3 regions of the Roseibium sp. RKSG952 genome follow, and region 2 is predicted to be linked to each of the others. Evidence: riboswitches for the same ligand, from Rfam matches in the RefSeq annotation. Region 2 holds a riboswitch; each other region holds the start of a gene.

Region 1 (5,743 bases), on a different contig from region 2:
CAGAGATCTCCATGCGAGCCTGCATTGCCGTCTCTTGCACTCTTTTCGAAAGCGCACTTGCCGCTATAACGGTGCGCATGTCCGTGCCCTTTGTTCACCATCCCGCCTATTGCGCCGATCTTCCGGCAAACCACCGGTTTCCGATGGCCAAGTTCCGCGCGGTTGCCGAGCGGATTAAGGCCGAAGGCCTGTTGAATGGCGGCAGCTTTGTCAAGCCGCGCCCGGCCCCGTTCGAATGGGTCGCGCTGGCGCATGACCCCGCCTATGTCGATCAGGTGTTCAACACCCGCGTGCCGGACAGGATCGCCCGCGAAATCGGCTTCCCGATGCGCGAGGACATTGCACTGCGCGCAAGATGTGCGACCGGGGGAACGGTTCTGACCGGATATCTGGCACTGGAGCACGGGATTGCATGCAATACGGCGGGCGGCAGTCATCATGCGCGGCGGGCGCATGGAGCCGGGTTCTGCGTCTTCAACGACGTGGCGGTTGCCATCAAGGTGATGCAGGCCGATGGCGCCATCCGCAAGGCGCTGGTGATCGATCTGGATGTGCATCAGGGCGACGGCACTGCCGGCATTTTCGAAGACGATCCGGATGTCTTCACCCTGTCGATCCATGCGGCAAAGAATTATCCGGTTCGAAAGGTGCCGTCCTCCCTCGATATCGGGCTTGCCGACGGACTGGAGGACGCGGATTACATGGAGGTCCTCAGCGATGTCCTTCCGGAGGTGCTTCATCGGGAGCACTGGGACATCGTGTTCTACAATGCCGGGGTCGACCCTTACCGGGGCGACCGTCTCGGGCGGCTGGCGCTGAGCCGGGAGGGTTTAAGCCTGCGCGATCGTTATGTCATTTCAGCGGTCCGCTCGAAGGGGCTGCCGCTCGCCGGTGTGCTCGGCGGCGGCTATTCGACGGATATCGATGAATTGTCCGACCGCCACCTGTCTCTGCATCGGGCAGCGTTAGCGCATAGTGCTGCGATCGCTGTGTGACGAGGACGGGCCATCCTGCGGCGGGCGGGTTTCTGTCCGCTTGCCAAGCGACAGGACGCGCAGGACGAACCACACCGGTATAACAATTACCGCGCCCATGACAAAGTAGCGCCAGATGTTGTCGAGGGCCGCAAATCCCATGTTCCAGATGCGCTCGAAGAAGTTCATCGTGATGTTCACGATGTCCATGGGATTGAGATTAAGCGCCGACAACAGCACGCCGACCACAAAGGACAGGAACACCAGCCGCAAGATCACTTGCCCCGGCGACCCGCCAAGAAATCGGGTGAGGTTCTGGTCGGACATTGAGGGCTCCTTGCTGGCGTTGGGCCGGTTGCGACATGACCACAACTTAAGAATTGACCGCCCGCCATTCAATCCGCAGTCCTGTGTATGAACCTGTTTGCACGCGTCCCGCAGCGGATGGTGGTTTCAACCGCAAACCGCACCAGGACAACAGCAAGGTTGGCCTCGCGATACGGGATTGTGTTTCAAGGATTGCAAAACCGCAAGGAAGCCCTGAATGGCCGGCTTCACCATTCAGGGCGTTCACAGCATGATTGGACGTAGCCAGCCCTATACCGCGCTCAGGGCCTGTTCGATGTCGGACAAGAGGTCGGCCGGGTCTTCCAGCCCGACAGACAGGCGCAGGATGCCATCGGAAATGCCGAGTTCGGCCCGGGCCTCTTCGCCGATGGACTGGTGAGTGGTCGTCGCCGGGTGGGTGATCAGGCTTTTGGCATCGCCCAGATTGTTGGAGATCTTGATCAGGTTCAGCGCATTGGTGAAACGGAACGCCGCTTCCTTGCCGCCGTCCATCTCGAAGGCCAGCATGGTCGAGCCGCCGGTCATCTGACGCCTGGCGATTTCGGCCTGCGGATGATCGTCCCGGCCCGGATAGATCAGCCGCGCGATGCTGTTGCGGCTGGCGAGGAAATCGGCGATCTGGCCGGCACTTTCGGCCTGACGGGCCACGCGGAGCGGCAAGGTTTCGAGCCCCTTCAGCAGAACCCAGGCGCTGAACGGGCTCATATGCGGCCCGGTATGCTTGACCAGTGGCATCACTTCGTCGGTGATCCAGTCTTCATCGGACAGAACGACACCGCCCAGACACCGGCCCTGCCCGTCAATATGCTTGGTCGCCGAATAGACCACCACATCGGCGCCAAGCTTCAGCGGCGACTGGAACATCGGCGTGGCAAACACATTGTCGACAATCAGACGCGCACCGGCCGACTTGGCGATGTCGGCAACGGCGGCGATGTCGATGATCTCCAGCGTCGGATTGGTCGGGCTTTCCAGAAAGAGTGCCGTGGTGTTCGGCTTGACCGCAGCCTTCCACTGGTCGAGATCGGTGCCGTCGATCAGCGTGGACTCGACGCCAAAACGCGGCAGCAGGGTCTCGACAATATAGCGGCAGGAGCCGAACAGCGCCTTGGCCGCCACCACATGATCACCCGCCTTGACCGAGGCCATCAGGGCCAGATTGACGGCAGCCATGCCGCTGGCGGTTGCCCGCGCGGCTTCAGCACCTTCCAGACCCTTGATCCGGTCCTCGAACATGGCAACGGTCGGATTGGCATAACGGGAATAGACGAAACCGGGATCATCGCCGTTAAAGCGGGCTTCCGCGGCTTCTGCGCCCGCATAGACAAATCCCTGGGTCAGATAGATGGTCTCGGAGGTTTCGCCAAAGGGCGAGCGGGTCGTGCCACCATGCACCAGCTGCGTGGCCGGTTGCCAGGTTTGTGAGCCGTTCTTGTCGTTATGCGCCATTCCAATGCTCCAAATGCAAAAACCCCGGCCAGGACCGGGGTTTTTGCAACCCGGCCTTTTTAGCAACTTGTTTAACGTGGCTGCAAGCCGGCCGGCCCAAATCACCACGAATGGAGATGGAAATACGGCAAAAGATCCGCAAGGTCAATCTGGCTAAATAATTTCGGGTTGGCGCCAGCGCTTCGATCCGTTAAGGCCTGTTCGAAAGGAAAAAACAAGAAATTGGGGCACCCATGAGCGGACAGACCGGACAAAGCACGCAGGGCATCTTGCCGGCCCATACGATCAGGCAGATGTTTGACGCGGGCGCCATTGCGGCGGAGATGCCACCGGTCGACGGTCAGATCCAGCCCGCCAGCCTCGATTTGCGGCTCGGCAACAAGGCCTACCGGGTGCGCGCCAGTTTCCTGCCCGGCCCCGGCGTGTCGGTCGAGGCCCGTCTTGATGCGCTGAAGCTGCATGCCTTTGACCTGTCGGACGGCGCGGTTCTGGAAACCGGCTGCGTTTACATCGTTCCGCTTCAGGAAAGCCTGCGGCTGCCCGCCGACATTTCCGCCACCGCCAACCCGAAGAGCTCCACCGGCCGGCTTGACGTGTTCACCCGGGTGATCACCAATGAAGGCCTCGCCTTCGACACCGTGCCTGCCGGGTATGACGGCCCGCTCTACGCGGAGATTTCTCCCCTCACCTTCCCGATCCTTGTCCGCACCGGTTCGCGCCTGAGCCAGATCCGGTTCCGCCGGGGCGCCGCGCTGATCCCGGATGCGGAGCTTGAAGAGGTGCACCGGAGCCATACCCTGGTCAGCGGCGGCAACGAGCGCATCGGTGGTGGCGTGCAATTGTCGATCGATCTGAAAGGCACCGGCGAGGGCAGTCTGGTCGGCTACCGCGCCAAGCAGCATTCCGGCCTTGTCGACGTGGATCTGCCCGGCGCGCAGGAACCGCTCGATTTCTGGGAACCGATCTACCGGCGCAAGTCCGCCGAGCTGATCCTCGACCCGAACGCCTTCTATATTCTGGTCAGTCAGGAAGCGGTCCATGTGCCGCCGGACTTTGCCGCCGAAATGGTGCCGTTCGACCCGCTGGTCGGCGAGTTCCGGGTGCATTATGCCGGGTTCTTCGATCCCGGCTTCGGTCATGCGGGCGCCGGCGGCGTCGGGTCGCGTGCCGTGCTGGAAGTCCGCTCCCATGACGTGCCGTTCATCGTCGAACACGGGCAAACCGTCGGACGTCTGGTCTATGAACGCATGGCCGAGCGCCCGGACCAGCTTTATGGCGAAGGCATCGGCTCGAACTATCAGGGGCAGGCACTGAAGCTTTCCAAGCATTTCAGGATGGCCGGGTAACCGGTCCCGGGGCCTGCCACTTGCACAAGACCGTCACACGCGCCTTCACCGGATATCTGGAAGACCGGAAGTCCCGCTTTCTGGCGCATCTGGTGCCCTTGGCCGATTTTCAATGCACGCTGGAGGCCCTGCGCAAGGAGCACAGGAAGGCCAACCACATCGTCACCGCGCACCGGCATCTTCTGGAAGACGGCCGGATCGAGGAAAGCGGCAAGGATGACGGCGAACCGGCGGGAACGTCCGGCATGCCCACCTTGCGCGTTTTGCAGGGCGCGGAGCTGGTCGAGACCGCCGTTCTGATCGTGCGCTATTTCGGTGGCACCAAGCTCGGCGGCGGCGGTCTGGCGCGGGCCTATTCAGGCGCTGCGCAAGACGCCATCGCAAAGGCCGAACTGGTGCCTTTCGAACGCCGGAAGATCAAGACCGTTTCGGCCTCATTTTCCGACAGCTCCGAATTGGAAACCCGCATTTCAGCCCTTGGGCTGGAGGTGCTCAACCGCGACTACACCGGCGACGGCGTCGTTATTACCGTTACGGGGCCTGGGAGCGTGGTTGCAAAACTCTAGGCCGGGTTCTTTTTGGAAATCGGTAAAACAGCCAAAATTGACGTCGCCCGTGTATTTTGTACCCCTGTGGCACACTCGCAATTCACCGCCGGCTCGGGTAGGAGAGGTCCAATGTATACGGATTGCCGCGTCGTTCTTTCCAGCGATCATGCTGCCATTCAGCTTCGGCAGGCCATTGCTGACCATATATTCGCACGCGGTTGTGAAGTGGTCGATATCGGGCCGGCAACGCCCGAAAGCACCCACTATCCCAAGCATGGCGAAGCGGCCGCCCGGCGTGTTGCCTCCGGCGACTGCCGGTTCGGGATTGTCCTGTGCGGCACTGGCCAGGGCATCATGATGGCTGCAAACAAGGTCAAGGGCATTCGCTGCGGCGTGTGTGCAGACACCTACTCTGCCCGCATGCTCCGCCAGCACGAAAATGCCAACATGCTGTCCCTTGGAGCCCGGGTCATTGGCGAGGGGCTGGCGCTGGATATTGTGGATGCATTCCTGAACGCCTCTTTCGAAGGCGGCCGGCATGCAACCCGTGTGGACATGATCACTGCCCTTGAGCAGTGAAATCCACACCGGTGTTTGCCCACGAAGCAACAGTCAGGCCGCAACGCGCAGATCCCGGTTGATATTCGTAAGACTTTGCGAACAGACCTGTGATCGCAAGGCTGCGGCCCAACCTGTTTGCGGCTCCCGCTATCCCTTTTGCCGGGTCTCTTCCCGTAGCTCCGCGACTTCAACCCGGAGTTTGCGGACTTCTTCCAGGATCATGCCGGTATCGTCATGAATGGCCTGCCGGTTGGCGTCGGCTTCGTGTTCATGTTCCTCCTGCATGGCCGAGACGATGATACCGATGAACAGGTTCAACACCGTGAAGGCCGTCGACAGAATGAACGGCACGAAGAACAGCCAGGCGTTCGGATAGACCTCCATCACCGGGCGCACGATGCCCATGGACCAGCTTTCCAGCGTCATGATCTGGAACAGCGAATAGATCGAACGCCCGAGATTGCCGAACCATTCCGGGAAAGCTTCGCCATAAAGCTTCGTTGCCATGACGGCAAAG
Region 2 (11,050 bases):
GATCGACATGTCGGCAATCGAATAGAAATCTCCGGCAACATATTCGTTTTCGGCCAGTCGGCGATCCAGCACCCCATAGAGGCGCGCAACCTCGGAACGGTAGCGGTCTTTGGGGTAGGGGAGGTTCTGTGGCGGGTCCAGTTGAGGTGCGTATTTCAGAAAATGATGTGCCTGACCGGCCATCGGGCCGACGCCGCCCATCTGCCACATCAGCCATTCCTCGACCGCGATGCGGTCGCGTTCGGTCTTGCCGTAGAAACGCCCTGTCTTGCGGGCCAGATACATCAGGATTGCGCCGCTTTCGAACACCGAAACCGGTGCCCCGTCCGGGCCATCCGGATCGACAATGGCGGGCATTCGATTGTTTGGTGCGATTTTAAGAAAGTCCGGGTCGAACTGATCGCCCTTGCCGATGTTGATCAGATGAGTGGTGTAGGCAAGCTCCATCTCTTCCAATGCGATGGATACTTTCCAGCCATTCGGCGTGGGCCAGAAATACAGATCGATCATGGTGTCTCCTCAGATTGAAAGGATCATGCGGTTTTCTCTGCAATCGGCAAGGGGGAGTTACGAAAGCGTGACAGGGTTGCGGCCGGGCTTGACTGCTAAGGACGCCCGGCGTATTTGCGTCGCAGAAGCTTCGTGGCGATTTGTTACCGGATTGCGGGCCACGCTAAACAACACCGCTAAAAGGTCAGGATGAAAGACCCCTTTCGCTTGGCCGCGTCTGGGGTTTTTTGTTTGCCTCTGCCGGAGGCTGAAAGGAATGAGATGAGCGAGAACTGGAACAAACGCACCCAAGCCGTCCATGGAGGCGTTCGCCGCAGCCAGTACAACGAGGTGAGCGAGGCGATTTTCCTGACGCAGGGTTTTGTCTACGACAATGCTGAACAGGCCGAGGCACGGTTTCTGGAATGTGGCCCGGACGAGTTCATCTATGCCCGTTACGGCAACCCCACTGTTTCAATGTTCGAACAACGCATTGCCGCGCTGGAAGGCGGAGAGGATGCGTTCGCCACGGCATCGGGTATGGCGGCGGTCAATGGTGCACTGACTTCCATGCTGAAGGCGGGCGATCACGTTGTTTCGGCCAAGGCATTGTTCGGTTCCTGTCTTTATATTCTGGAAAACATCCTGGCCCGCTATGGGGTTGAGGTCACCTTTGTTGATGGCACTGATCTTGAGCAGTGGCAGGCGGCCATTCGTCCGGATACCAAAGCTGTCTTCTTCGAGTCGATGTCGAACCCCACTCTGGAAGTGATTGATATCGCTGCCGTATCCAAGCTGGCGCATGCGGTTGGTGCGACTGTTGTTGTGGACAATGTATTCTCGACGCCCGTATTCTCCCGCGCGATTGAGCAGGGCGCAGACGTGGTGGTCTATTCCGCAACCAAGCATATTGACGGTCAGGGACGTGCGCTGGGCGGTGTCATTATCGGAACTAAGGAGTTTATCCGCGGAACTGTTGAGCCGTATCTGAAGCATACAGGTGGCGCGCTGAGCCCGTTTAATGCATGGATCATGCTCAAGGGGCTGGAAACCATCGCATTGCGCGTCAACGCCCAAGCAGAGACTGCGCAGCAGATCGCCGAAGCATTGGAAGGCCATCCTGCGCTGGAGCGTACCCTGTATCCGGGGCTCAAGACGCATACGCAGAATGCTCTGGTCCAGTCGCAGTTGGGCGGTAAGGGCGGTACGGTTTTGTCGCTGGATATCAAGGGCGGGAAATCTGCGGCCTTTGCGTTCCTGAATGCGATGAACATTCCGGTGATTTCGAACAACTTGGGGGATGCCAAATCTATCGCGACTCATCCTGCCACAACCACGCATCAGCGGCTGAGTGACGAGCAGAAAGACGAACTGGGGATCACGCCCGGTCTGATCCGTCTTTCGATTGGTCTGGAAGATGCTGGGGATCTTCTGGCTGATATCCAACAAGCGCTTGAAGCTTCGCAGAACTAAATGACAACCCTGCAGCGCTTACCCGCTGCAGGGGGAATTTGCCTCAGGCGCGTCCGTAAAAACCGATCCGCTCGGCTTCGGTAAAGGTGACGCCGGGGTTTTCGTAATAGGAAAAGACAGCGATCACGCGGGCTTTGTCGCCACCAACCGGGGTTACCCGGTGGGCGGTGTTCTTTCCCTTAAACACGTTCAACGTGCCCGGGCTAAGCGTTATGACCTTGCTTTGATCGTCACCACCGCTCAGCAGTTGTGCAACACCGTCATAGTTTGGGTCAGTATCACTGCGCAAATCTGTGCGGTACTCAAAGCCTCCGCCCTGATCCGGGGCCTGCAGCAACATCGTCGTGGTAAATTCCGAGCGGTCGAAATGCCAGTTCAGTGCTTGCCCTTCCTGATATGACATGACGTTCACACGCGCCAGCGGGTCGTCCATCACATGCAGGGCGGGTTTCCCCATCGTCGCGGCCAGAAACTGCGCAAATTCGGGCCATTCATACAGACGCAACAAGGCAGAGCCGTCGATCTGATCTGCACAAAGCGTCCGGTTGGAAGTTTGAAATTCCTGCAGGGCAGGATGGCCCTCGGGCAGATCGGCGATCTTTTTGAAATAGATATTGTGACGACGCTCATGCAGAAACGCTTCGCTCTCGAACCGGGGTGCCATATCGGAAACGGCCTGCGCCGCGATCTGGCCGCGCATCAAGCCGTCAAGATTGAACATACCATCTTGCTCAAGGTCATTGCGGCAGTTTTCGACAAGATTGTTCCACTCAGCACTACCTGGGCGGTCGATGGGAAATCGGTCGAGGTCGAGAATATCGCGCATTGTTATCCCCCTGTTGGCAGCGATGTTTGTGTTTTCTGAAATGCTAGAATCTGAGCGCGTTCGATACTGTTCCGTTTGCGACAAGGTTAAGTTGCCAGACTTTGGGTATCTACCGATCCTGTCCTTGACTGTTAGTTACGTGGCGCATTCGCTCGGAAAGTGACGATTTTGCTCTACTCTTTATTGATCCAGCCTGCTAATTCGCACGTACAAGGCTAGACTGGAAAAACAACTGCAGTCGTATATATTCCGGCGACCAATCGAGGAACCGCAGCCTATGAATATTCACTCGCGCGACATTGACGAGACACCTGATCGCGACGAAGCAGCCGCTGCACTTAAGGTGCTGCGCCAATGGGCGGAGTCTGCATCTGCCGCTGAGATCAGTCAGCTTGATCCGGCCGTGTCGCGTCTGGTGCCCGGCTTGGCGCCGGTGAACTATCCTTCGCTGTCGCGTGAATATCCCGAGGGCTTTCAAATCTCCGAAGCTTACCGGGATACACTGCCGGACCTGCAGAATGGTCCGTCCAGCTTGATCCGTGGGGCCAAGCAGCAGATTCAGCATGTCGGTATTTCTAACTTCCGACTGCCGATCCGTTTTCACCGCAAGCATGGTGATGATCTGACGCTTGAGACCTCGATTACCGGCACTGTGAGTCTGGAGGCTGAGAAGAAGGGCATCAACATGTCCCGGATCATGCGTTCATTCTACAAACATGCCGAACGCACTTTCAGCTTTGAGGTTATGGAAGCGGCGCTGAGCGACTACATGACTGATCTGGACAGTTTTGATGCACGGATTCAGATGCGCTTTTCCTATCCTGACCGGGTGAAAAGCCTGCGATCCGGGCTTGAAGGCTATCAGTATTACGATATCGCGCTGGAGTTGGTTGAACAGAACGGTGTGCGCCAGAAGATCATGCATCTGGACTATGTTTATTCGTCAACCTGCCCATGTTCGCTGGAACTTAGTGAGCATGCACGTTCGATGCGCGGCCAATTGGCGACGCCGCATTCGCAGCGATCGGTTGCACGTATATCGGTTGTGGTAGATTGCGACGCTGATTGTCTATGGTTTGAAGACCTGATCGCATTGTGCCGTCGTGCCGTACCGACCGAAACTCAGGTCATGGTCAAGCGTGAGGACGAGCAGGCCTTTGCCGAGCTGAACGCCGCCAATCCGATCTTTGTCGAAGATGCCGCGCGTCTTTTCTGTGCCGAACTGCTGGCCGATCATCATGTCGGGGATTTCCGGGTAATCGCAAGCCATCAGGAAAGTCTGCATAGCCACGACGCTGTTTCGATCCTGACAGAGGGTCCAACTTTTGCCTCTGCAAGTCTGGACCCAAGGCTGTTCACCACCCTGTTCCATGTTGGGTGATTGCGCGTACTAGCGGATCAATTGGGCACCATATCTCCAAATCGGCGCTTTATTGCCGCATTGCAGCGAATAATGCTGCAATTGCGATGTGCTTCGGGTTAGGCTGCTGCTGAATGCAGCTGCGGCATGCCAGCGCCTGATATGGTGTGCTGCCCCGAAAGGAAGCCGAGACGTGCGACGCCTTGGACTGCAATACCAAAGTCGCCGACCGAGAAATCGGAGCGGGCAGGGCGCCTCACACTCTTTTCCTGGCTGCATGGCATTCACAGGAGAAATAAGTAATGAACCCGATTACCCAGCAGCTTGAGATTCAAGCCGCAGCCTTTCGGTTGGCCGGCTATGCAATGGCCAACCAGATGAAAATCATGCAGATCATGGCTCATTCGGCCTTTGAAATCCCGATGGCTCCGATTAATGCCCTACACGAGGCCGCGTCGGCACCGACGCCTGCGCCAAAGCCTGCCAAGCCAGCAGCAAGGAAAGCAGTAAAACCGGCCGCCACTGCCAAGCCCGCGAAACCAGTCGCACCCAAGGCGAAAGCTGCTAAGGTCACTGGTGCAGGAGCAGAAACGACCAGGGCACCGCAACCTAAACCGCGTGTGCAGACCAAGCCACCGGCAAAACCGCGCGCCACGGGCGGACGTGCTGCAGCAAGGCCCGCTGCCAGAGCAAACACAGCACCCAAAGCTGCTTCGGTCCAAGAGAAACCCGCTGCCAACGCGCCGAAACCTGCGGTGGTTCAGGCAACGAGCGCTCCGAAACCCGAGGTCACGCCGAAGCCTGTAATAGAAACACCTGCGGTCGAGCCGAAACCAAAGGCCGCCAAGCCCGTCGCTCGCACTCGCAAAACCGCAACGTCCACGCCCAAACAGGCCGCAAAGGCGCCTGAAGTGGCGACAACGTCTACGGTCAAGACTACTGCCCGAAAGACTCGTGCGCCTTCAAAACCGCCGGTGATGCCGGGGACATCTGACAAAAGCGAAGAGTAATCCCCGATCATCTGCTTGACATGATCGGGAAGGCGGGCCAACGCTGCCCGTCATGATGGACCTTCGCCCGGTTGGATATGTGATTGGCCTGCTGGTCGCCATTCTTGGGGCGACCATGCTGCTACCTATGCTCGCGGACCTGATCGAGGGCCGTGGCGAATGGCATGTGTTCTTTGAAAGTGCGGTTATTACCCTGCTGACAGGTACTGTGCTTGCCATCAGTTGTTCCAACGGCGTGGGCGAAGGTCTAACGATCCGTCAGACCTTTTTGCTGACCTCGGGCGTTTGGGTGGCATTGCCTGTGTTCGGATCGATCCCTTTCATATTTGGCGAAACTGAGCTGAGGTTCGTCGACGCCTATTTTGAGGCGATGTCGGGTCTGACCACAACCGGCTCAACCGTTATTTCCGGGCTGGATAGCCTACCGCGCGGATTGTTGTTGTGGCGCGGTATCTTGCAGTGGTTGGGCGGTATCGGGATCATCGTTGTCGCCATGGTTTTTCTGCCCGAGCTTCGGGTGGGTGGTATGCAGATCTTCCGCTCGGAAGGGTTTGAAACCATGGGGAAAATCCTACCACGGGCGCAGGAGATCGCTGGTCAGATATCGATGATCTACGTGTTTCTGACCTTTGTTTGCATGCTGGTTTATGCCGGGCTGGGGATGAGCTTTTTCGATGCACTGGTGCACGCGTTTACGACCGTTTCGACGGGTGGGTTTTCCAACTACGATGCCTCGTTCGGGACTTTTTCTGGACCCGCTGAATACGCTGCTTCGATCTTTATGATCCTGGCTGCATTGCCTTTTGTTCGTTATGTTCAGTTCGCCAATGGCAACACCAACTCCCTCTGGCAGGACAGCCAGATACGCGCCTTTCTGGCGACGATTGTCGTACTGGTCGTGATCATGTCAGTGTTCCTGACATCGGTCTTCCCGCACCATTGGGAACAGGCTTTCCGAGAATCTTTGTTCAATATCACCTCGATCATCTCTGGCACCGGCTATGCCAGTGTCGACTATATGGGATGGGGCAGCTTTCCGATCATGTTGTTCTTTTTGATCGGATTGATCGGTGGATGTGCGGGATCGACTGCCTGTTCCATCAAGGTCTTCCGCTATCAGTTGCTGTTTGCCTCGATCAAAACGCAGATCCGCAGAATCCGTTCGCCACATGGTGTTTTTCTGCCCCAGTATGATGGTCGTACAATCGGCCCTGACGTTCTGACCTCGGTCATGAGCTTCTTTATGTTCTTCGCGCTATCGATGGGTATCCTGTCCTGGGCATTGGCACTGACGGGACTGGATTTCATTACATCGGTATCTGGTGCCGCGACCGCTTTGGCCAATGTGGGGCCGGGTCTGGGTGATCAGATTGGTCCGGCAGGCAACTTTGCCAATCTCAATGACACTGCAAAGTGGCTGCTGACAATCGGAATGCTGGTAGGCCGCCTTGAGCTGCTGGCCGTTTACGCAATCTTTACCGTTCAATTCTGGAGAGGCTGATGAAAAGACCCCTTGGTGCGCAAATCTCGCACATGCTGAAGGATCGCGGCGTTGATGTGATCTTTGGCATTCCCGGTGTGCACAATCAGGAAATGTATCGCGGTATCGAGGAGGCTGGGATTACGCATGTTCTTGCGCGGCACGAACAGGGTGCGGGGTTCATGGCAGATGGATATGCCCGGGCGACAGGCAAGCCCGGCGTGGCTTATGTGATCACCGGACCAGGATTGTGCAACACGATGACACCGATGGGACAGGCCTATACTGACTCTGTTCCTGTGTTGGTTCTGTCTTCATGTCTTGACGAAACGCAGGCGCAGCGCGGGCAGTTGCACCAGATGAAGGATCAGCGCGCGGCTGCGGAAACCGTAACTGACTGGTCCGTTCAGGCGAACGATGCCCAATCCGCCTATGGTCTGATCGAACGCGCCTTTGAAGAATTCGAACTTTGTCGCCCTCGGCCCAAACACATTCAGGTACCTATTGTGCAGTTGGAAGCAAGCGCTGATCCTGCCCCATTCCCGAACCAACCCGCGCTGCGCACCAAGGCGTCACCACCGGACATCTCGTCTGTCATGTCGCTGCTGAACATCGCAAAGCGACCATTGTTTATTCTGGGCGGCGGCTGTCGTTCCAACCTATGGCGTCAGATCTTGAACCAGCTTGGCGCTGCATGTTTCACCACCTATGCCGGGCGGGGTCTGGTGGGCACCGGCTATGCGTTGGATTTTGGTGCAATGCTGCCGCGCCCGGGGAGCGCTGACGTGATTGCGTCGGCAGATCTTGTGATCGCTGTTGGAGCGGAACTGGGCGAGGTCGACTTGTGGCGTCGTGACCTTGGCCACACTGCTAATCTGGTACGTGTAGATCTGGATCCCGAGGTGTTGTCGGATCATCACCGTGCATCTGTCAAATTGCAGGTCGATGGTGAAAGCTTTGCTCACGCGTTGTGGGCTGCTACCGAAAACGCGAAACCTGCCGCAGGATGGACCCACGAGGAAGTGGCTGTGGCCCGCGCGCGGTGGCGGTCAGAGGTTGATGCCGAACGACCCGGCATTGTGCCGGTCGCAGATGCGCTGCGCGAGGCGATGCCTGCCGAGACCATGATCTATTCGGACATGACCCAGTTTGCCTATGTCGCCAAAGAGATTTGGGATGTATCCCTTCCCTATCACTGGCATCACCCAACCGGGTTTGGGACGCTGGGCTATGCGCTGCCCGCTGGTATTGGCGGAGCGGTGGCTCGCCGTGGCAAACCGACAGCCGTAATCGCGGGTGACTATGGTTTCCAATACACGATGCAGGAACTGGGTGCCGCAGTTGAGTTGGGCTTATCTTTGCCCATCATCCTTTGGGACAACGGCAAGCTGAAAGAGATCGAAGACAGCATGGTGCGGGGTCAGATCGCCCCGAATGCGGTCGTCGCGCGCAATCCTGACTTCTGTCGACTGGCCGAGGCATATGGCGCGCGATCTGCCAATCCTAATAGTCTTGAAGAAATGCAAGCAGCTGTCCGCGCGGCTTTTGAGGCGCCGGTGCCCACCCTTATTCGGGTGACGCCAGACGTGCTTTGAACATCTCCGAAAACGAAACGGCGCCGCAAGCGATTGCGGCGCCGTTTTTTATTGGGAGTCGCTAACTGCTTAATCCCAGCAGTGAACCAGTACGGTCATACCAGTGGCGCGACGGCTCAGTTCGTTCGGCGAAATCTGTGCTGTTTCCTGTCCCGACTGACCCGAAACACCTGCCTTGGTCAGAACCTCGTTCAGACGATCTGCTCCGGCCGCCAGACTGACCGTGTCGGGCAGGGTACGACCTTCCGAAGCGGTAGGCAGCAGCATGCCGACAACATTGCCGCTGCTATCAAAAACTGGCCCGCCAGCATCGCCGGGCTGAGCAACCAGAGACAGGCGTTTCACGCCTTCCTCACCATTCAGGCCCCGGATATCGGCAACCTGTCCGTATGTCAGCGTCGGGGCGCCCAGCGCACCTTCGTACGAATACCCTGAAACAGCGACCTCGGACTGAATGCGAGGCTGGCTGGCACTGAATTCTGCGACACTCATCGGAGCGAGCGTCCGAATGGGGCGCAGAACCGAAATGCCAAGATCGACATCTGTCCAGGCCACCTGCAGCTCCTGATCGCCGTCCAGTGTTACACGGGTGCAGCTGCTGGCAGCTTCGGCAACGGTCAGAACGGCACCATTCGCGTCAGCAAAAAAGCCCGAGCGGGACAGGCGGGGCTTGCGAATTTGCAAGCCTGAAACAAGATCGATGCGCTGCTCGGCATCCGCTCCGGCGCTGGCATCCAACACGGCATCGGTGGTGCTCAGGCTGGACCTCATGGCTGCCAGAACGCGTGCACGGCGGGCTTCGTCTCCTTCGGGCCAAACCAGCGTAAAGCCTTTGATCTTACCATCCTTCAGTGCGGCCTGAGTATACGAGACAATACCGTTTCCGCGCCCTTCCAGGGTGAAGCTGTCACCACGCAGCTCGCGAGGGCCATCCAGCGGGACGATTTTCAGGGACTGCATAACCTCATAAAGCGCGCGCAATGTCGATTTGCTGCCTTCCTGGCTGATCAACAGTGCCTGGGCGTTGAAATCGGTGGTTGGTTTGAAGTGAACAAAAGGTGCCTCATACCGATCAAAGGAAACCAAGCCCAATGGCAGATCCAATTCGATGCCTGCTTGAGTATCAGAGTGGCGCTCCATACCAGCGCTGATCAACGGAGCGTTGTAATCATCCATCAGCGTCTTGCGCTGCAGTGTCGTCAGAACGCCAGTCGGCTCATAGCCGTTGAAGCGCTGCCAATCCCCCATGGAGCGGCGCGTTCCTTGTCCAAATGCACCGTCGATTGTGGAGTTGTAGAAGCCTGCAGCCTGCAGGGCGGTCTGAAGATCCTTGCGTTCTTGCGCAGTCAGCAGCCGCTCACCCTGCAGAGCCTCAGATCGGGTTTCGTCTGATTCCTGTGACAATGCGGCCTGAGGTTGCTCAGGCTGAGTTTCAGGTTGAACGGGTGCCGTAATCGCCCCTCGGTCCAGGATGTTGGCACCGATCGGCCAGAACTGTTGTCCCAGCGAATTGGAAAATGCGATGAAGCTGTCAGCAGGGATCTGACCTTCGGCCCGGTAAACGCGCAAAACCTGTTCGGCGTCGTCACGCAGATAGGGCCCGATTACAATCGCATACCAGCCACTGTTCAGGCGAAAGCCGTTCACGTCGGGCAGGGTGCTGGAATACGCTTGTGCGCGATCCTGCGCCTCGCGCAGCGAGGGTTGCGCCTCGACCTGGACCCAGACGCCCTGATCCTGTTGCGCGAAAGCAGCCCGAAGGCCGAAGAGAAAAAGAAATAGAAATGCCGTTAATGCGCGTGTCATTTTCTGCCCGTGTTATGCAGTGTTTTATCTTTGGCGCAGATTACGCGATTTAATGTGCTGAACGCCATGGTTGGAATACGGGGAATTTCTGGTGTGGCCGCGCAGTGACAGCATCATGCCATTGGCCCGTTGACGCCCCTTGGCCCCTTGCATAGGAAGGGCAAAACCGACCGGAACCGGGCGCCGACGCGTCCAAAGGGAATGTCATGACCGATACGTCCAGCGCACCACGTTCATTTCAGGAGATTATCCTGCGGCTTCAGACCTATTGGGCGTCGAAGGGTTGCGCGATCCTGCAGCCTTATGACATGGAAGTTGGTGCTGGTACGTTCCACCCGGCGACGACACTGCGTGCTTTGGGCTCAAAAGCATGGGCAGCAGCCTATGTTCAGCCATCACGCCGCCCGACGGATGGGCGCTATGGCGAAAACCCGAACCGGTTGCAGCACTACTACCAGTATCAGGTGCTGATCAAACCCAGCCCGCCAGACCTTCAGGAATTGTATCTGGGTTCGTTGCAGGCCATCGGCATCGATATGGAGCTGCACGATATCCGCTTTGTCGAGGATGACTGGGAAAGCCCGACATTGGGTGCCTGGGGTCTGGGCTGGGAGGTTTGGTGTGACGGGATGGAAGTCAGCCAGTTTACCTATTTCCAGCAGGTTGGCGGCCATGATTGTGCACCTGTCTCTGGTGAACTGACCTATGGTCTCGAGCGTCTGGCAATGTATGTGCTGGGTATCGATCATGTAATGGACATGCCATTCAATGATCCGCAGTCGCCCAGCCCACTGACCTATGGCGACATCTTCAAGCAGACCGAAGAGGAATATGCCCGCTGGAACTTTGACGTGGCCAACACCGAGGTTCTGTTGCGTCACTTCGAAGAAGCTGAAGCCGAGTGTGCGGCCATCCTGGCGCAAGAGCACGACGATCCCAAGACCGGCAAGCGCATCATCATGGCGCATCCCGCCTATGACCAGTGCATCAAGGCGAGCCATATCTTCAACC
Region 3 (15,367 bases), on a different contig from region 2:
CCTGCCTGCAGAGGCAAAACGAACCGCTGCCGTGCATCAAAAAATTGCCGGGAATTGCGCTGATCCGGTCCTCTACACCGATCCGGCGGCATGCCTGCGGGATCTGGCAGACAAGAACACGGACATTCTCATCCTGGATCTGGAGACGATCGGAGATGAAGCGGCGCTGGAGCCGTTTGCGGCCCGGTGCCCGACAACGGTCATTATTGCCGTGTCCGCAAGGGGGTCCGTTTCCCGAGCGGTCAGTGCCATGCGGTCCGGGGCACACGATTTCCTGACAAAGCCGTTCAGCCTGGATACGTTATGCGCCAAAGTCGAGTTTCAGCTCGACCAGCGCAAGGACGGAACCGGGTGGAGAATTGCGGGAAAACCGGCGGATGCTGGTGAGAACGGGACCATTGCCAGTTCCAAGATACATTCGGCAGTAAACGCTCAATCCATCTTGTCGATCAATATGCTCGACGGGCACGACGGCATCATGCGCGGCGTCTGCGGGCAAATCCGCCGCATTGCCCCGTCTCAGGCACCGGTGTTTGTCACCGGAGAGTCAGGCACAGGCAAGGAACTTTGCGCCCGTGCCATTCATGACTGCTCGGACCGGTCCGGCAAACCTTTTGTCAAAATCAACTGCGCCGCAATTCCGAATGACTTGATAGAAAGCGAGATATTCGGTTCGTCCCTCGGGGCATTCTCCAACGGAACAGGCGAACAAACCAGTGCGGTCGAACAGGCCGATGGCGGCACCTTGTTCCTGGACGAGATCGGCGAACTGGATCTGCTGCTTCAGAGCAAGCTCTTGCAGTTTCTTCAGACCGGGACCTTCCAACGGCTGGGCGATAACAGGATCCGCAAGGTTGATGCGCGCATCATTTGCGCCACCAATCGCGATCCGCTCAACGAGATAACCGCGGGCCGGTTCCGCGAGGATCTTTACTACCGCCTGCATGTGCTCCCGATCCATCTCCCTCCGCTCAGGGAGCGGCGTGAAGACATCGTCCCCCTCGCAACCTTCTTTCTCGAGCGCCATGCCAGGGAAGAAGGGCGCCAGTTCGTGGGGTTTGACGCCGACGCAGAGGCGTGCCTGCTGGCCTACGGCTGGCCGGGAAACATCCGGCAACTGGAAAACACCATCCGCCAGATCGTCGTCATGAATGACGGCCATGCGGTGGAACTCCATATGCTGCCTCTGATCATCCGGGATCCGGCCGGACGGTCCCATACTGTGGTCGACCTATCCCGCGAACGGGCGCGCTCGGCAGCCTCCAACCGACCTTTCGCAAAGATCGAGCCTCTTTGGGCACAGGAACGGCGGATTATCGAAACCGCACTGGAAGCATTTGACGGCAACATCGCGATGGCCGCCGCCGCCCTAGAGATAAGCCCCTCGACAATTTACCGCAAGCGCCAGTCTTGGCTCGAGAAAATCAGTTAACCAGCATCTCGTTTTGCCTCTGGTCTACTTCTTGTGTCCCGTGCACAAGCCGTTTATACCGGCCTCGAAAAGACATTGAGAACAAAATGGGTGCACGCACCGGGGGTTGACTGAATGAACGGACGCTTCGTCTTGAGGAGTGTGTGCCGGGCGGCGGCATTTTGCGGAATTATTGTCACGGGACCTGTCATCGGACTTGCGAGCGCTCCGGCAGTACCGGGACCCGACAAAGACTTCAAAGCAGCTTACGAGGCCTATGAACGCGCATGGGCAGCCTCTGACCTCGTGTTTACCGAGGCAACATTTACCGCGGCACCGGCCAAGGGCTACGGCCTTTATACCCCCCGGGAGACCGCTGCGTTTTCTCCAGCCGAACCATTGATGATCTATGCCGAACCTGTCGGCTTCGGCTTTGTGAAGACGGATGATCGCGCAACCTATGACCTGTCGGTCGGATTTCGCCTATTGAATGCAACCGGTCAGGTCCTCGTCCAGGATGAACGGTTCACGTCATACACGCAGAGCGGCCGCGACGCCCGGCATGAATTGTCAACTGCACTGACATTCCAGTTCGAGGGTCTGCCGGCGGGTGCGTATGAGCTGGAAGCAACTTACCGGGACGAGGTCGACGGCAAGACCGGCAGCTTTACCCTCCCCTTCACGATAACCCCTTCAAACTAGTCCTTGGGATCTGCGGTTTTCGGACCAATTGCACCGCCAGAACGTGTGCGGGCGTTTTGGCGGCCTGCCACTAAAAATTCATCTGCCCCACCATTGACAATCCGCGCCCTGGTTCATAAATCCTGAAGGGCGATTAGCACTCGCCTTGAGGGAGTGCTAACAGCCGCAAGGCGTAACTTTGTCTTGTGTTGAACCCTAATAATCATGTTCCGCGTGCTGCCTGTCCGGATGGGGCGCGCTCATGAGAGGAAACAGTCAAAATGGCATTTCGTCCACTGCACGATCGTGTTGTCGTACGCCGCGTAGATTCCGAAGAGAAGACCGCTGGCGGAATCATCATCCCGGACACCGCTAAGGAAAAGCCGCAGGAAGGCGAAGTCGTCGCCGTCGGCAACGGTGCCCGCAAGGACAGCGGCGAGCTGATCCCGGTTGATGTCAAGGAAGGCGACCGCGTTCTGTTCGGCAAGTGGTCCGGCACCGAAGTGAAGATCAACGGTGAAGACCTCTTGATCATGAAAGAATCCGACATCATGGGCGTGATCGCTTAAATCAGCGAACCGCTTTTTGATTTCCATTCGAATTTCAAGACTTAAGTGAGATCCAGAAATGGCTGCTAAGGACGTAAAGTTCTCCTCTGACGCCCGTGAGCGCATGCTCAAGGGTGTGGACACCCTCGCAAACGCCGTAAAGGTGACCCTCGGCCCGAAAGGCCGCAATGTCGTTCTCGACAAGGCATTCGGCGCACCGCGCATCACCAAGGACGGTGTTTCCGTTGCCAAGGAAATCGAACTTGAAGACAAGTTCGAAAACATGGGCGCACAGATGGTGCGCGAAGTGGCATCCAAGACCAACGACATCGCTGGTGACGGCACCACCACCGCGACTGTTCTGGCTCAGTCCATCGTCAAGGAAGGCGCAAAGTCTGTTGCCGCCGGCATGAACCCGATGGACCTGAAGCGCGGCGTTGATCTTGCTGCTGCTGAAGCCGTCAAGGCACTCGAAGCTGCTTCCAAGCCGATCACCACGTCGGAAGAAGTTGCCCAGGTCGGCACCATCTCCGCCAACGGCGACGCACAGGTCGGCGCTGACATTGCCGAAGCCATGCAAAAGGTCGGCAATGAAGGTGTCATCACCGTCGAGGAAGCCAAGTCTCTCGAGACCGAGCTTGAAGTCGTTGAAGGCATGCAGTTCGACCGCGGCTACCTGTCGCCTTACTTCGTGACCAACGCAGAAAAGATGCTGGCTGACCTCGAAAAGCCGTACATCCTGCTGCACGAAAAGAAGCTGTCCAACCTGCAGGCCATGCTGCCGATCCTGGAAGCCGTTGTTCAGTCCTCCCGTCCGCTGCTCATCATTGCAGAAGACGTCGAAGGCGAAGCACTGGCAACTCTCGTCGTCAACAAGCTGCGCGGCGGTCTGAAGATTGCTGCTGTCAAGGCTCCGGGCTTCGGCGACCGCCGCAAGGCCATGCTGGAAGACATTGCGATCCTGACCGGCGGCACCGTGATCTCCGAAGATCTCGGCATCAAGCTGGAAAACGTTACCCTCGACATGCTCGGCACCGCCGAGAAGGTTGCGATCACCAAGGAAAACACCACCATCGTTGATGGCGCTGGTTCCAAGGACGACATCGCCGGCCGCGTTGCCCAGATCAAGGCACAGATCGAGGAAACCACTTCCGACTACGACCGTGAAAAGCTGCAAGAGCGCCTTGCCAAGCTTGCCGGCGGTGTCGCTGTGATCCGCGTTGGCGGTGCGACCGAAGTCGAAGTGAAGGAAAAGAAAGACCGCGTCGACGATGCATTGAACGCAACGCGCGCAGCTGTCGAAGAAGGCATCGTCTCTGGTGGCGGCACCGCTCTTCTGCGCGCCAAGAAGGCCGTTGCAGCGCTGTCCTCCGACAACGCCGACATCGCAGCTGGCATCAAGATCGTCCTGCGCGCTCTGGAAGCTCCGATCCGTCAGATCGCTGAAAACGCTGGTGTCGAAGGCTCCATCGTTGTTGGCAAGATCCAGGAAAACGACGACGAGACTTTCGGCTTCAACGCTCAGACCGAAGAATTCGTCAACATGATCGAAGCCGGCATCATCGACCCGACCAAGGTTGTCCGTACGGCTCTTCAGGACGCAGCTTCTGTTGCAGGCCTGCTGATCACGACCGAAGCCATGGTTGCCGAGTTACCGAAGAAAGAAGCAGCACCGGCCATGCCGGGCGGCGACATGGGCGGCATGGGCGGCATGGGCTTCTAAGAAGCCTGCAGCTCAAAACCTTGTCGGAAAGGGCGGTCCTCGGACCGCCCTTTTTGTATTGACAACGCTAGTTGTTCACAAACGCATTGATCATGTTTGCGATAGCAGCGGTTTGAGCGGTTTTTGCATCTGCTGACGACAATTGCTGGCGATACGGATAGACATAGCGGAACATGTCCTGGGAATAGTATTCCTGTCCGGCCATGATTTCAGTCGGCCCCGGAGCCACCGCACCGTTGGAGGCCAGTCCGATATACTGTTTGTAGTTCCCCAATCGGCTCAGGTTGGCCCAAACAGTCCCTCCGGCGATATTGCCTCCGGCACCGTTCGGATAGGCTTGCGCGCCATAATAGGCGGCCAGATTGGCGGGATCGATGATCGAATGCCCGGAGTGAACCCTGTTGCTCTCCGTCGGGATCAGTTGCAGGCTCTGGGCATACTGATTTCCGCTCAATCGCGCGGTTGCGACCTGATTGGGAGCGATGGAAAAATCCATCAGGCTCATGGGCCGGTAGATCCCGTTGACGTCGGAGGGGAAAACCGAAAACTCCCATCCGGAATTCTTGCGCGCCCAATAGGTGCCTTGCAGATCACCGGCGGTGATGTAGACAATTCCTGTCGGCCCGCCGGCACTCTGGTTCCCATTGGCCGCCCTGAGCTGATCGGTGGTCAGCATGGTCGCCTGATTGTGCATGGCTGCAAGAGCGGCCTGAAAGTCGGTGTAGTTCACCCCCAGTTTCGCAAATACATAATATTTGCTCTTGTAGACATTCCCTCCGACCAGTTCGAGATTGGTGGTCAAGGCGCTGCGCGGATTGTTCATCGGCAAACCGGCAACGGCGAAATAAAGCTTGAAATTGCCCACGACAGATACGAAACCGTGCTCGTGCAATGGCCGCAAACGGCTCGACATGTCGGAGAAGCCGGTGTTTTCGGCAAAGTAGCCGCTCGGCATCTGGAGCGGAAGCAAACTCAGATTGTACTGGAAATTCGTCGAATACGCGCCGTTAACCAGCCGGACGGTTCCAAATCCGACATTGCCGGGTTGAATCAGTTGAAGAGTGGGATCCGTTTGCACTGGCACGGGTGGCCTCCTGTCGGCTCATGACGCAAAAAATGCTGATGCATACAGGAGAGACGCGGCAAACAGGCGCTTGTGATGTCCGCGGTTGCTTGGTCAAGATCTTGAGAGTGTGCGGGCCCTTCGATCAGTGGAGTCTCGTTGTTTAGGACCCCATAACCTCGGACCGGAAACAGGCATCGGACTGCCTGTCAGACTTCAAGCTGCCGGATGATTTGCGCGTAGGAAGCGCCGTGCATGTCACGATCCCGGATCGACCCCTGTATCACGGGGCGCGGCAGGCTGAACTTGATGGCAAAAAGGGCTTCGATATCGAAACGTTTGAGTTTTTGCGGAGCCACGTCGAAAGCGGCAGCCACGGATGCGGTTTGAAGCCGCTCCGACACATCCCGATAGGCGTTTTCACTGCCGCAGAATATGTCGATGGTCAGCCAGAACGGTCCTGCATTCTTTGACCGCACCTCGAACACCAGTTCCTTCAATTGTGTCATTGTCCGATCTCCTCAACTGTGAGCCGGAAAGGGGCCATCGGATCATCCACCGTCAGCACGTGATAAAGGCAAAACTCGTAAAGCACGTCCCGTGACAACTCGGCCGGAGAAAACGGAAACGCGAATGTCGGCATTTCCTCCTGATCTGTCAGCGGATGGTGCAGGAGATAAGGGTTCAGGATTTTGGCAACTTCCCTGCTTGCCTCAGACGTCCCGGCTGTGGCAATCGCGAGAATCCCGATCTCCGTTCCAGATGCGGCTTGCTTGTCCAGTTCCCCTAGCGTGGCGTTCAGTCCGATCAGGCGGAGCTGGATGTCGAAGTCACCGCCGACCCGCTCCCGGGCTTTCACCCCGGCGGTGTCCAAAACCTTGTCACACCATGCATGAATGTTGGCGACGTAGCGCGGATCACGCACGAGGGTGAGAGAGACGGTCTGGTAGCCTGCCCGGCGCGCGCCTTCAAGTTTCACCGTATATCTGCCGGCCGTGATCCATTCACTTCCCTCAACACGCACACGGCGCTCATCCAGCGGCGTGTAGGTCGATGCCGTAACATCAAGATGGCCACCGGGTTCGAACAGGACAAACGGGTTTGTGTTCTCATAAAGCATGTGAGCCGACACCGTGTGCGGGGTCGCCCTCGCCTCTTCGGCCATCGGGGTCACCGTAAATCCGGTTTCATCGAACTCGACCATAATGGTTCCGGTTTCCGGGCTTGTGGTTGCAAGCGCCCCGCACTCTGCAATCTTGGCCCCATGCCAGGCTGCACCCGGATGGCAGCCTCGCGCCAGAGGCAAAGCGGAAATCAGGGCCGTGTCCGTGGTCCGGCCGGCAATGACGATATCTGCGCCCGTATCAAGTGCCGCCTGAATTTGCTCGGCCCCGGCCAGCGCCACGATATTGGTGCATTCGCGCAATGTATCAGCGGAAATGTCCGGAGCGGCCTCAAGGGGCGAGATACGGCCGTTCTCAAGAGCTTCAGACATGACGGCAGCATCCTGGCCGGACTTCAAGACCGCGAGCCGGACCTTGATCCCGAGCTCGGCACAGATCTCGCGGGTGATTGCAGCCATCCAGTCAACCGCAGAATCAGCACCACATGTGCCTGCGCTGCCAATCAGAAGCGGAACACCTGCCTGTGCCCGGGCTTCAATCAGTTCCCGCCACTCGCTTTTGACCGATCCGCTGGAATACTTGCATGTTCCGGTCCCGAGATAATACGGTCCACTATCTGTTGAGCCACCGTCGATGGCAATAATATCCGGGTTTTCGCGAAGCCCGCGGGCCAATGCCTTTCGATCATAGCCAAGACCGAGAGCGCCAGCAGGCACCAGTACTTTGACCATTGGATGCCCTTTCACGTTGACAAGAAAATTCCCTCACATCTTTCGATATATTTTGTATGTAATGGTATACAATATTGTCACTATGACCGATATTTCAGATCGTTCAAACCATGCCTCTAATTTATGGAATTATTGCAATTTCAAGGGGTATTTTTGTGTTTTATTTGACAAAATCGAACAACGCACCCGGAAAACAGCTCTTTATGGCACGCTCCCATTTGGCTGGAAGTGCCATCTAAACCCCAAAGCAGACGGGTACCCTCTTCCCTTTTCCCATTGATCGTAATATCACGATGAATATGCAGTCCGGCTGACAAACTCAATCAATGATCACGGCTGTTTTTGATTCTCGCCCGACAAGCCGGCACATCACAGGAAGACACAATGATTGACGATCAGAATGCCCGGATCGAGAAACTTGAAATTGATCTCGCCCACGCGGTGAACACGATTGATGATCTCAATCAGGTTGTGATCGAGCAAGCACGCGACATCGAAAGGCTCAAACGGCGCGTCCTCTCGATGACTGATCAGTTTGAAGAACTGATGGAAAACGTGCTGCCCGCCCACCAAGCCGAAAAGCCTCCGCATTACTGAAAGTGTCTGCCGGACAGCCCGCGATTAGCCCTATTCCGGACAACAGTGAAGGAAGGATATCAAATATGCAGAACATGCGCCTTGCATTGAGAGAACGGCCCACAGGCCTTCTGACAGATGAACACTTCGACAGGATCGAGGAAGAGCTTTCTCCTCTCGCAGACGGACAGGCACGCGTCCGGGTGGTATACGTATCGCTTGACCCTGCCATGCGCGGCTGGGTTTCCCCCAGCACCGATTCCTACGTTCCGCCGGTCCCGCTTGGCGACACGATGCGCTCGCTCGGCATCGGTGTTGTCGAAGAGAGCAAGACGGACGCCTACAAGGCAGGCGACTGGGTCAGCGGCTTTACCGGATGGACCAGGTATCTCGATGTTGCTCCGGGCCAATTGAATGTCGTCCCGCAGACCGTCCCGATGGAAGCCTATATGGGTGTCTTCGGCCTCGCAGGCGCAACCGCCTATCATGGTCTTGTGAAGACCGGCGAACCGAAAGCCGGTCAAACGCTTTGTGTCACAGGCGCAGCAGGCTCGGTCGGTTCGCTGGTCGGTCAGATCGGCAAGGCGCTTGGCCTCAGAGTGATCGGGATTGCCGGTACCGACGAGAAATGCAAATGGCTGGTCGACGACCTCGGCTTCGATGCAGCTCTGAACTACAAGACCGACGATCTGGAGAAAGGCCTGCGCGAGTTCGCTCCGGAAGGTCTTGACCTTCATTTTGAAAATGTTGGCGGCAAGCCGTTCGCGGCCGCGCTCAACAACATGAAGGCCTTTGGCCGAATGGTCTTTTGCGGCTTCATCTCCGTCTACAACGGTGAACGTGCGGACGAATACCCGGACCTCACGGCACTGATCCGCAAGCGCCTGACGTTCAAGGGCTTTGTGATGACCGATCACTTTGACGAATATCCGGAAATCTTCGCGGAACTCGGCAAGCTGATGCAGGCGGGCAAGCTCAAGTACCGGCTCGACATCGTTGACGGTCTAGAAACCGCTCCAGCCGCCTTCGGCAAACTGTTCGACGGCACCAACAAGGGCAAGCTTGTGGTCAAGGTTTCCGACCTCTGATCACGCGCGCTTCCCAGATCGAGCCGGGGCGCGCCCCCCGGCTCACGCTCCTAACATATCGCCGATCTTGCCGGACTGCTTGCAGAACGCGTCCGGCACGCGGTTCTTCCGTATTGCCAAGGCTCAAAAGCCATGGCATAAGGCCGCCATCATCAAGAGAAGGGCTGGCGCCCTCGCCAACCTGCCGGCCGGGCAAGGTGGTTTCCGCATTCAGGGATGTGGCTGACGCGCTTTTTTGAAAGACGCATTGGCAATCAAGCGGTTAGGCATAAACATGCGCCAGTCCTCCTCGGGGAACCGACGGAGGATTTATTGTATCAGGATCCAATCGCGGGCCGCGCTGCCCAGCTGATCGCACACAGTGATTGCAACGGCATTCTGTCCGGGAACGCTGCCGACCGGTCTGATGTTTGGGAAGACGCTGCAGAAAGTTGCGTTTTGGCCCGCATCGACAGCCTGAAAATCCTGGGCGGTCTGCCGCGCCACACCCCCCCGCTTCCAAGACAAGACAAGCTCCAGCGGCTTGAAACACTCCTGAAGTTCTGGGCGAGTGGCTGCACCTGCATCGTCGACGAACCACTTTTTGCCGACATTCTCAATCGCCGCCGCCCGCGCCCTGCGGCTAAAGGGTAACCGGCACCTTCGGGATCGGTGTCGGGCGCCCGTCCTCGTCAACGGCAACCATGGTGAAGTTGGCCTCGGTGACCTTCTCGCGTTGGCCGAACCGGTGACGCAAGGCCCAGGCTTCAAGGCGGATTTCCATTGACGATGTCCCGATCCGCGCGATGCTGCTGTAGATACACAACACATCCCCGACATGAACCGGCCGGATGAATTTCATCTTGTCGACAGCAATGGTGACGACCCGTCCGCCCGCCCGCTGACCGGCGGCAATTCCACCCGCCAAATCCATTTGTGACAGCACCCAGCCGCCAAAAATGTCCCCGGCCGCATTGGTATTGGCCGGCATTGCCATGGTTTGAAGCGTCAAGTCGCCAATAGGTGTTTCGTCGCTCAAGTCCGCTCTCCCGTGACCATTTCAAACAGACAGTAGCGAGCGGACACGAGAAGGGAAAGAACCTTTATCCGTAGATCATCACCAGAAGGAAAGTGATCCATAACGGCATGGGTGCGGCGACCCAGATCAGAAAGACGGGCCAAAAAATCGCGCGCTTGGATGTTTTCTGCATGATCAGCCCATGACCTCCGGCAGTCTCGCAATTTCCCAGATGGTCAGAACCGTCAGGGCGACAAGGCCGACCCCGAAGGCGACCCGGGCATTGGACACCAGAACGCGTCCGGCTCCGCTCAGGACGGGTTTCGGCATGTTGCGCGAATCCAGATACATGGACAACAGCATGATCGAGAAGACGGAAAACCAGATGAAGACAAGGACTTCCGCAACAAGAACAATGGTTTCAAGCATGTGAGGTCTCCTGAAACGGGGAGGCAGAGCTCAGGTTTTCGGGCGGGATTGCGCCCGGTGTCCCGAATGTGGCCAGCCAGAGACTTTGAGCGATGCGCTCGGCGTATTTGATGATTTCCGCAGCAAGCGGCGGTTCGAAGAGTTCGGTCATGACACCGCGAAAGACCACCAGCCACTCGCCGTAGTCCCCGCTCACAAGCTCTTTCTGCTTGAGATGGGCGGGAACGGGTTTACCCTTGTAAACCCCGGTCTTGAGCAGAACGGACTGCCAGAACAGGTCCATCTTCGACAGGTGCTCGTCCCACTTGCCTTCCAGCCGCCGCTCGAAGATCTCGCCAAGACGTGGATGCTTGCGTACGGCCCCGTAAAAAGTCCGGACCATGACGGCGATCGTCTCGGGGTCGATCCTGTCGAACCTGGGCCGGGATTGATCCGGCTCCCCTGAATGCCCAACAGGTTGCTTGTGCAAGGTTTGGGTCATTCGCCCCTCCTAACATTCATATAAAATGCATCTTTTATATCGCACCAGGATCACATAAAATCAACATCTGAAATGAATGTTTTTGAAAGACCGCCATGCGCCTGAGCCAAGCAAGCGATTTTGCGTTGAGAATCCTGATGTTTCTGGGACAGACGGATGAACCGCAGACGGTTGACAAGTTGAGCAAGGCGCTCGGCCTCGCCAAGTCACACGTCATGAAACTCGTTGCCCAGCTGGCCCGAACCGGACTGATCGAAGCGACACGCGGCCGTGGCGGCGGCATTCGGCTACTGAAGACGCAGGACAGCATCCGGATCGGTGATGTGGTCCGCGCATTCGAGCCGGACATGGGCGTGGTCGCCTGTTTGAAGTCCGAGCCCTGCGGATGTGTCTTCTTGCCAAGATGCGCCCTGAAGACCGCCATGAACGGAGCCGCCGAGGCCTTCATCGAGCACCTCAATCAGCAAACCCTGGCCGACATGCTGCACGGCACCCAGATTGTCGCAAAGCCGTCGGGACAGTGATCGTGGCGGATGATATTACAGTGAAGCGGCCTGTTCCAAAAGCTTGGGCTGCTCGAGACAGTAATAGCCTGAAATCCGGCTGATGGTCCCAGAACGTTTCCAGTCGTTCAGCACCCGGCTCACATTCTCGCGCGCGGCCCCGGCCATGTTGGCTATGTCGGCCTGGCTCAGCTTGTAGTGGATCAGGACGCGCCCCCCGTCGATCGGTTTTCCGAACGTATCGGACAACTGCAGCAGTGCCTGCGCCACCCGCCCCGGCAACGGCAGGAATGATCTGGCCGCCAAAACGTCATTCGACTGCCGGAGCCGTTTTCCGACGATGTAGAGCATATGCCGGTAAACGGCCGGATTCTGATCCGCAAACCGCTCGAACGCGGATTTGTCGACGAAGGCCAGCCGGGCTTCCTTCAATGCGATGACTGTTGCGGACCGGGGCCGGCCATCCAGCAAGGCGAGTTCTCCCACCAGATCGCCCGGTCCCAAGACCGCCAAGAGCTGCTCGTCGCCATCGACAGACAGGATCGAGACCTTGAGAGATCCTTCCAGAACCGCATAAAAGCCGTTTCCGGGATCCCCGTTCTCGAACAGGATGGTTCCGGCTGAAATTTTCATTGGCCGGGCGAGGTTTGCAAGCTCGCTTGCAAGATCCTCCGCAAGCCCTTCAAGCGAAAAACTGTTCTTGAGAAAGTCCTGAATAGCTGCCACCCCACCCCCCTTGGTGCGACACTGAAATCCGGACGCTTTACCGGATTAAATCTGCGTCATGTGACAAACATCACATGCGCGAGCTCAGATTAATCCTATATATACAAATATGGAAGCGGGAACCCCACCGCTTCTGACCTCCCCGAAAAACGGTTCCGTCCCCCGCCGGAGCCGTTTTTTCGTTTCGGTGCAGCCCTATCGGACTGTGACATCCCGCTTTGGCCAGGATGTCATGGCGAAGGATGCAGGATCTATTTTCCGGGACGGGGCACGACCGGGTCAATCGGGTCCGATTTAAACCCTGTCAACTCATAAACAACGAGATCTTCCAGTTTCACGCCACGAACAGTGCGTGGCAAGCGGGCGATCTCGACGACATGGTCGTAATGGGCGGTCAGATCCTTGCTGCGGTCACGGCGCGCCTCGGCGACATAAAGACCGGTTTTCCTGAACCGGGCCGGATCTGGCTCCGGCATCATGACATACCGGATCCTCTCGTTGAATTGATAGACCGGCAGGTGACTGTGCATCAGGAAGTCAAGCTGCCCGTTAAGCCCGTAGCCGCTTGTCAGAATGTAAGAAGCCCCGGTATCGCGCACGATCTGTTCCAGCCGGAACCCGATTTCGTGCCATCCCCGGAGTTGGGAGGTCGGATCCTTGCGGCCAAGGGCGCCGTTCAATGCGTGAACGGCATGGATTTGCACGACAATCGCCACGACAACTCCGAGCACCACCCCGGTCTTTGCCACCCCTTGCCAGACCCGAGCCGAGGCCTGTGCTGCAAACACGGCCGCAAGCATCGCAAGCGCTGGGAACAGCGGCGCGGGCCAATTGGCTTGAACCCTCGCATGGGCCGAGTGATAGGTGAGGTAAAGCAGGAACGGAACGACGGACAGAAGCAGAAGCGATACCCTGGTGTCCTTTGCTCCAAGTTTCGGCAACAACCGCCAGAATCCGGCAACCGCCAGAATGGCAATCAGAGGATTGAGCAGCCCCAAAAGTCCGCCGACAAACTCGGGGTAGTACTTGAGCGTCCAGTCATCGCCTTCTGCGCGGCCAAACTGCTTGTAAAAGCTTGCCCAATCATAGAGCGAATTCCAGTAGATGACCGGAACGGTACACAGGACCGCGATTGCACCACCGGCCCAAAGTTGCCAGCAGCCGAGCCACCGGCGCGCCTGCGGCACCCAAAGAAGCCAGGCAACAATACCCGCGCCCAAAAACAACACGGAATACTTGGACAGCAGCCCAAGCCCGGCAAACAGCCCAACTGCAAGCCACCAATAGGCGTTTCGGGAATGGATCAGCTCGGCAAGGCTCCAAAGGGCCAGCCCCCAAAAGAACACCGAGGGCGCGTCCGGGGTCGCCAGAATGCCGCCGACACCAACCAGAATGCTGGTGTTCAAGAACAAAACCGCCCAGCCGGCCGTTCGCTCGTCAAACAGCAGGTAAGCGGTACGCCACAGAAACAACGACCCAAGCGCGGATGACAGCACGACAAGAAACCGGACGCCGATCACGGTGTCGCCGAAAATCTGCTGCCCTGCCCAGATCCACCATCCGATCATCGGCGGATGATCATAATAGCTGAGCGCGGGATAAAGCCCCCAGAGCCGGTAGTAAGCTTCGTCCTCGACGAAATTGGCATGGGATGCCGACCAGAATTTCAGCAAGGTCAGCAGCCCGACAAAGAGGATCAGGAAGCCGGATTGCAGGAAAAACGGCAGCCGGGATTCGGAAGATGAAGCGTGCACGCGGGCCTCGTCAGCTCTTGCGCCAGGTCAGGGCGGAACTCGCAGCGTAGTTCCACACCGCCCCCATGATCGCACCCGCAGCGCCCGCGACGAGCCAGTAGCTCGGATCCAGATAGATCAGGTTTGCAACCCCCACATTTGCCAGAACCCCGACAGAACAGACCGCATAGAACGACAAGAGCCCGATGATCGCCCTGAAACCGTGCAATCGCCGATCGCGATAGGTCAGCTGGTTGTTGAGGAAGAAGTTGGACGTCATGGCAATGAAGGACGCCGCCGTCTGGGCGAGGTCAAAGCTCAAACCGCCAAACACCAGCAGGAGACGCAAGGCGACGAGATGGACCACAAGCCCGCTTGCCCCGACGAGCCCGAACATCAGGAAACGGGTCGAAATGATGTTGCCGAAATAGCGGGAAAGCAAAAGACCGAAATAGTCCAGCGTCACCAGCGTATCGAGTTTGCTTTCGCCGTGCTGGCGTTCGCGGAATGTAAACGGCAGCTCTTTCGTCTTCAGGGTCCCTTTCGACGTCGAGACGATATCCAGCAGGATCTTGAAGCCCTGAATCGAGAGCTTCGGTGCGACTTCTTCAACCCTTTCGCGGCGGATCATGAAAAACCCGCTCATCGGATCGCTCAAGGTGACGTGAAGCAGCTTCTGTGCAAGGCCATTGGCAATGTTCGAGCCCCAGGCCCGCACCGCCGACAGCCCCTCGCCGACCTTGCCCGCCTCGGTCTTGCGGCTCGCCACCACGAGATCGGTGTCTCCCTCGCGGATGGCCGCGAGCATTTTGGGCAGCAAGGTCTCGTCATGTTGAAGATCGGCATCCATGACGGCGACAAATGGCGCCGAGCTTGCCAACATGCCTTCGATACACGCGCCGCTCAACCCGCGCCGCCCGACACGCCGGATGACACGAACCCTTCGATCCTCTGCAGCGATCCTGCGGGCGGTTTCCGTAGTGCCATCGGGCGAATTGTCGTCAACAACAATCACTTCCCAGGCAACCCCGGTGAGCGCCCGATCTATGAGATCAATAACAACCGGAATGTTTTCAGCTTCATTGAACGTCGGCAGGACAACCGTCACCTCGGCCGGCTCCAGAGCCTGATCCACCCCGGCCAGAAGTCGGGCGAATCCGTTTCTTTGATCTGCGCCTGCTGCGCGGCCTTGGAAATCCGCCATCTCGTGCATTCAATTATGTCGCTTGTTCTTGCGCCTGTGCCCTCGGAAGGCCGCCGCATGTACCGGGTTTTGTTTCAGAAAGTGCGCGGACCATAACCGTGTTTGTGCGGATTGCAAGAATTTGCGCCGGACGCGAACGGTGGCAGGCCGGGTATATTGTGCCGTTATCACCTTGGGGAAGGCAAAAATGAGGCAGCCGGTCCAGCCGGCACGCTTTGCCGGATTAATGGACCTGCGGGCAGGCGCGTGACCTTGCCCTGAAAACGGGTTTCGTCTAGGACACGCTGAAATCTGTTCTTTCATGGTTTTCGGACCGTTTCCATGCGGCTGCGGGCCATTCCGTTTTCCT

What was found. A riboswitch is a leader RNA that binds a small molecule or an ion and turns the genes downstream of it on or off. The one in region 2 is predicted to bind S-adenosylmethionine.
Region 1: linked by a shared signal. The riboswitch ahead of E1297_RS05375 (O-succinylhomoserine sulfhydrylase) and the one ahead of metZ (O-succinylhomoserine sulfhydrylase) in region 2 are both predicted to bind S-adenosylmethionine.
Region 3: linked by a shared signal. The riboswitch ahead of E1297_RS31965 (hypothetical protein) and the one ahead of metZ (O-succinylhomoserine sulfhydrylase) in region 2 are both predicted to bind S-adenosylmethionine.

The regions. Positions count from the first base shown of each region.
Region 1 covers NZ_SMMF01000745.1:694-6,436, reverse strand. The annotation lists gene E1297_RS05385 (histone deacetylase) at 12-995, shown strand; gene E1297_RS05380 (DUF6460 domain-containing protein) at 966-1,301, opposite strand; gene E1297_RS05375 (O-succinylhomoserine sulfhydrylase) at 1,572-2,771, opposite strand; SAM riboswitch at 2,810-2,889, opposite strand; gene E1297_RS05370 (2'-deoxycytidine 5'-triphosphate deaminase) at 3,005-4,117, shown strand; gene E1297_RS05365 (YigZ family protein) at 4,138-4,683, shown strand; gene rpiB (ribose 5-phosphate isomerase B) at 4,795-5,244, shown strand; gene E1297_RS05355 (ion transporter) at 5,374-5,743, opposite strand, start outside.
Region 2 covers NZ_SMMF01000963.1:329,000-340,049, reverse strand. The annotation lists partial or broken gene E1297_RS47770 (glutathione S-transferase N-terminal domain-containing protein) at 1-510, opposite strand, end outside; SAM riboswitch at 633-710, shown strand; gene metZ (O-succinylhomoserine sulfhydrylase) at 772-1,962, shown strand; gene E1297_RS47760 (2OG-Fe(II) oxygenase) at 2,006-2,788, opposite strand; gene folE2 (GTP cyclohydrolase FolE2) at 3,066-4,169, shown strand; gene E1297_RS47745 (hypothetical protein) at 4,451-5,158, shown strand; gene E1297_RS47740 (TrkH family potassium uptake protein) at 5,211-6,659, shown strand; gene E1297_RS47735 (thiamine pyrophosphate-binding protein) at 6,659-8,233, shown strand; gene E1297_RS47730 (serine protease) at 8,303-10,039, opposite strand; gene E1297_RS47725 (glycine--tRNA ligase subunit alpha) at 10,246-11,050, shown strand, end outside.
Region 3 covers NZ_SMMF01000948.1:74,210-89,576, forward strand. The annotation lists gene E1297_RS31920 (sigma-54 dependent transcriptional regulator) at 1-1,432, shown strand, start outside; gene E1297_RS31925 (hypothetical protein) at 1,547-2,113, shown strand; gene groES (co-chaperone GroES) at 2,374-2,661, shown strand; gene groL (chaperonin GroEL) at 2,720-4,363, shown strand; gene E1297_RS31940 (hypothetical protein) at 4,431-5,447, opposite strand; gene E1297_RS31945 (DUF4387 family protein) at 5,636-5,935, opposite strand; gene E1297_RS31950 (acyclic terpene utilization AtuA family protein) at 5,932-7,281, opposite strand; gene E1297_RS31955 (SlyX family protein) at 7,666-7,878, shown strand; gene E1297_RS31960 (NADP-dependent oxidoreductase) at 7,944-8,945, shown strand; SAM-I-IV-variant riboswitch at 9,090-9,213, shown strand; gene E1297_RS31965 (hypothetical protein) at 9,258-9,578, shown strand; gene E1297_RS31970 (acyl-CoA thioesterase) at 9,568-9,921, opposite strand; gene E1297_RS31975 (hypothetical protein) at 10,138-10,371, opposite strand; gene E1297_RS31980 (group III truncated hemoglobin) at 10,364-10,852, opposite strand; gene E1297_RS31985 (Rrf2 family transcriptional regulator) at 10,948-11,376, shown strand; gene E1297_RS31990 (Crp/Fnr family transcriptional regulator) at 11,392-12,081, opposite strand; gene E1297_RS31995 (glycosyltransferase family 39 protein) at 12,333-13,835, opposite strand; gene E1297_RS32000 (glycosyltransferase family 2 protein) at 13,846-15,018, opposite strand.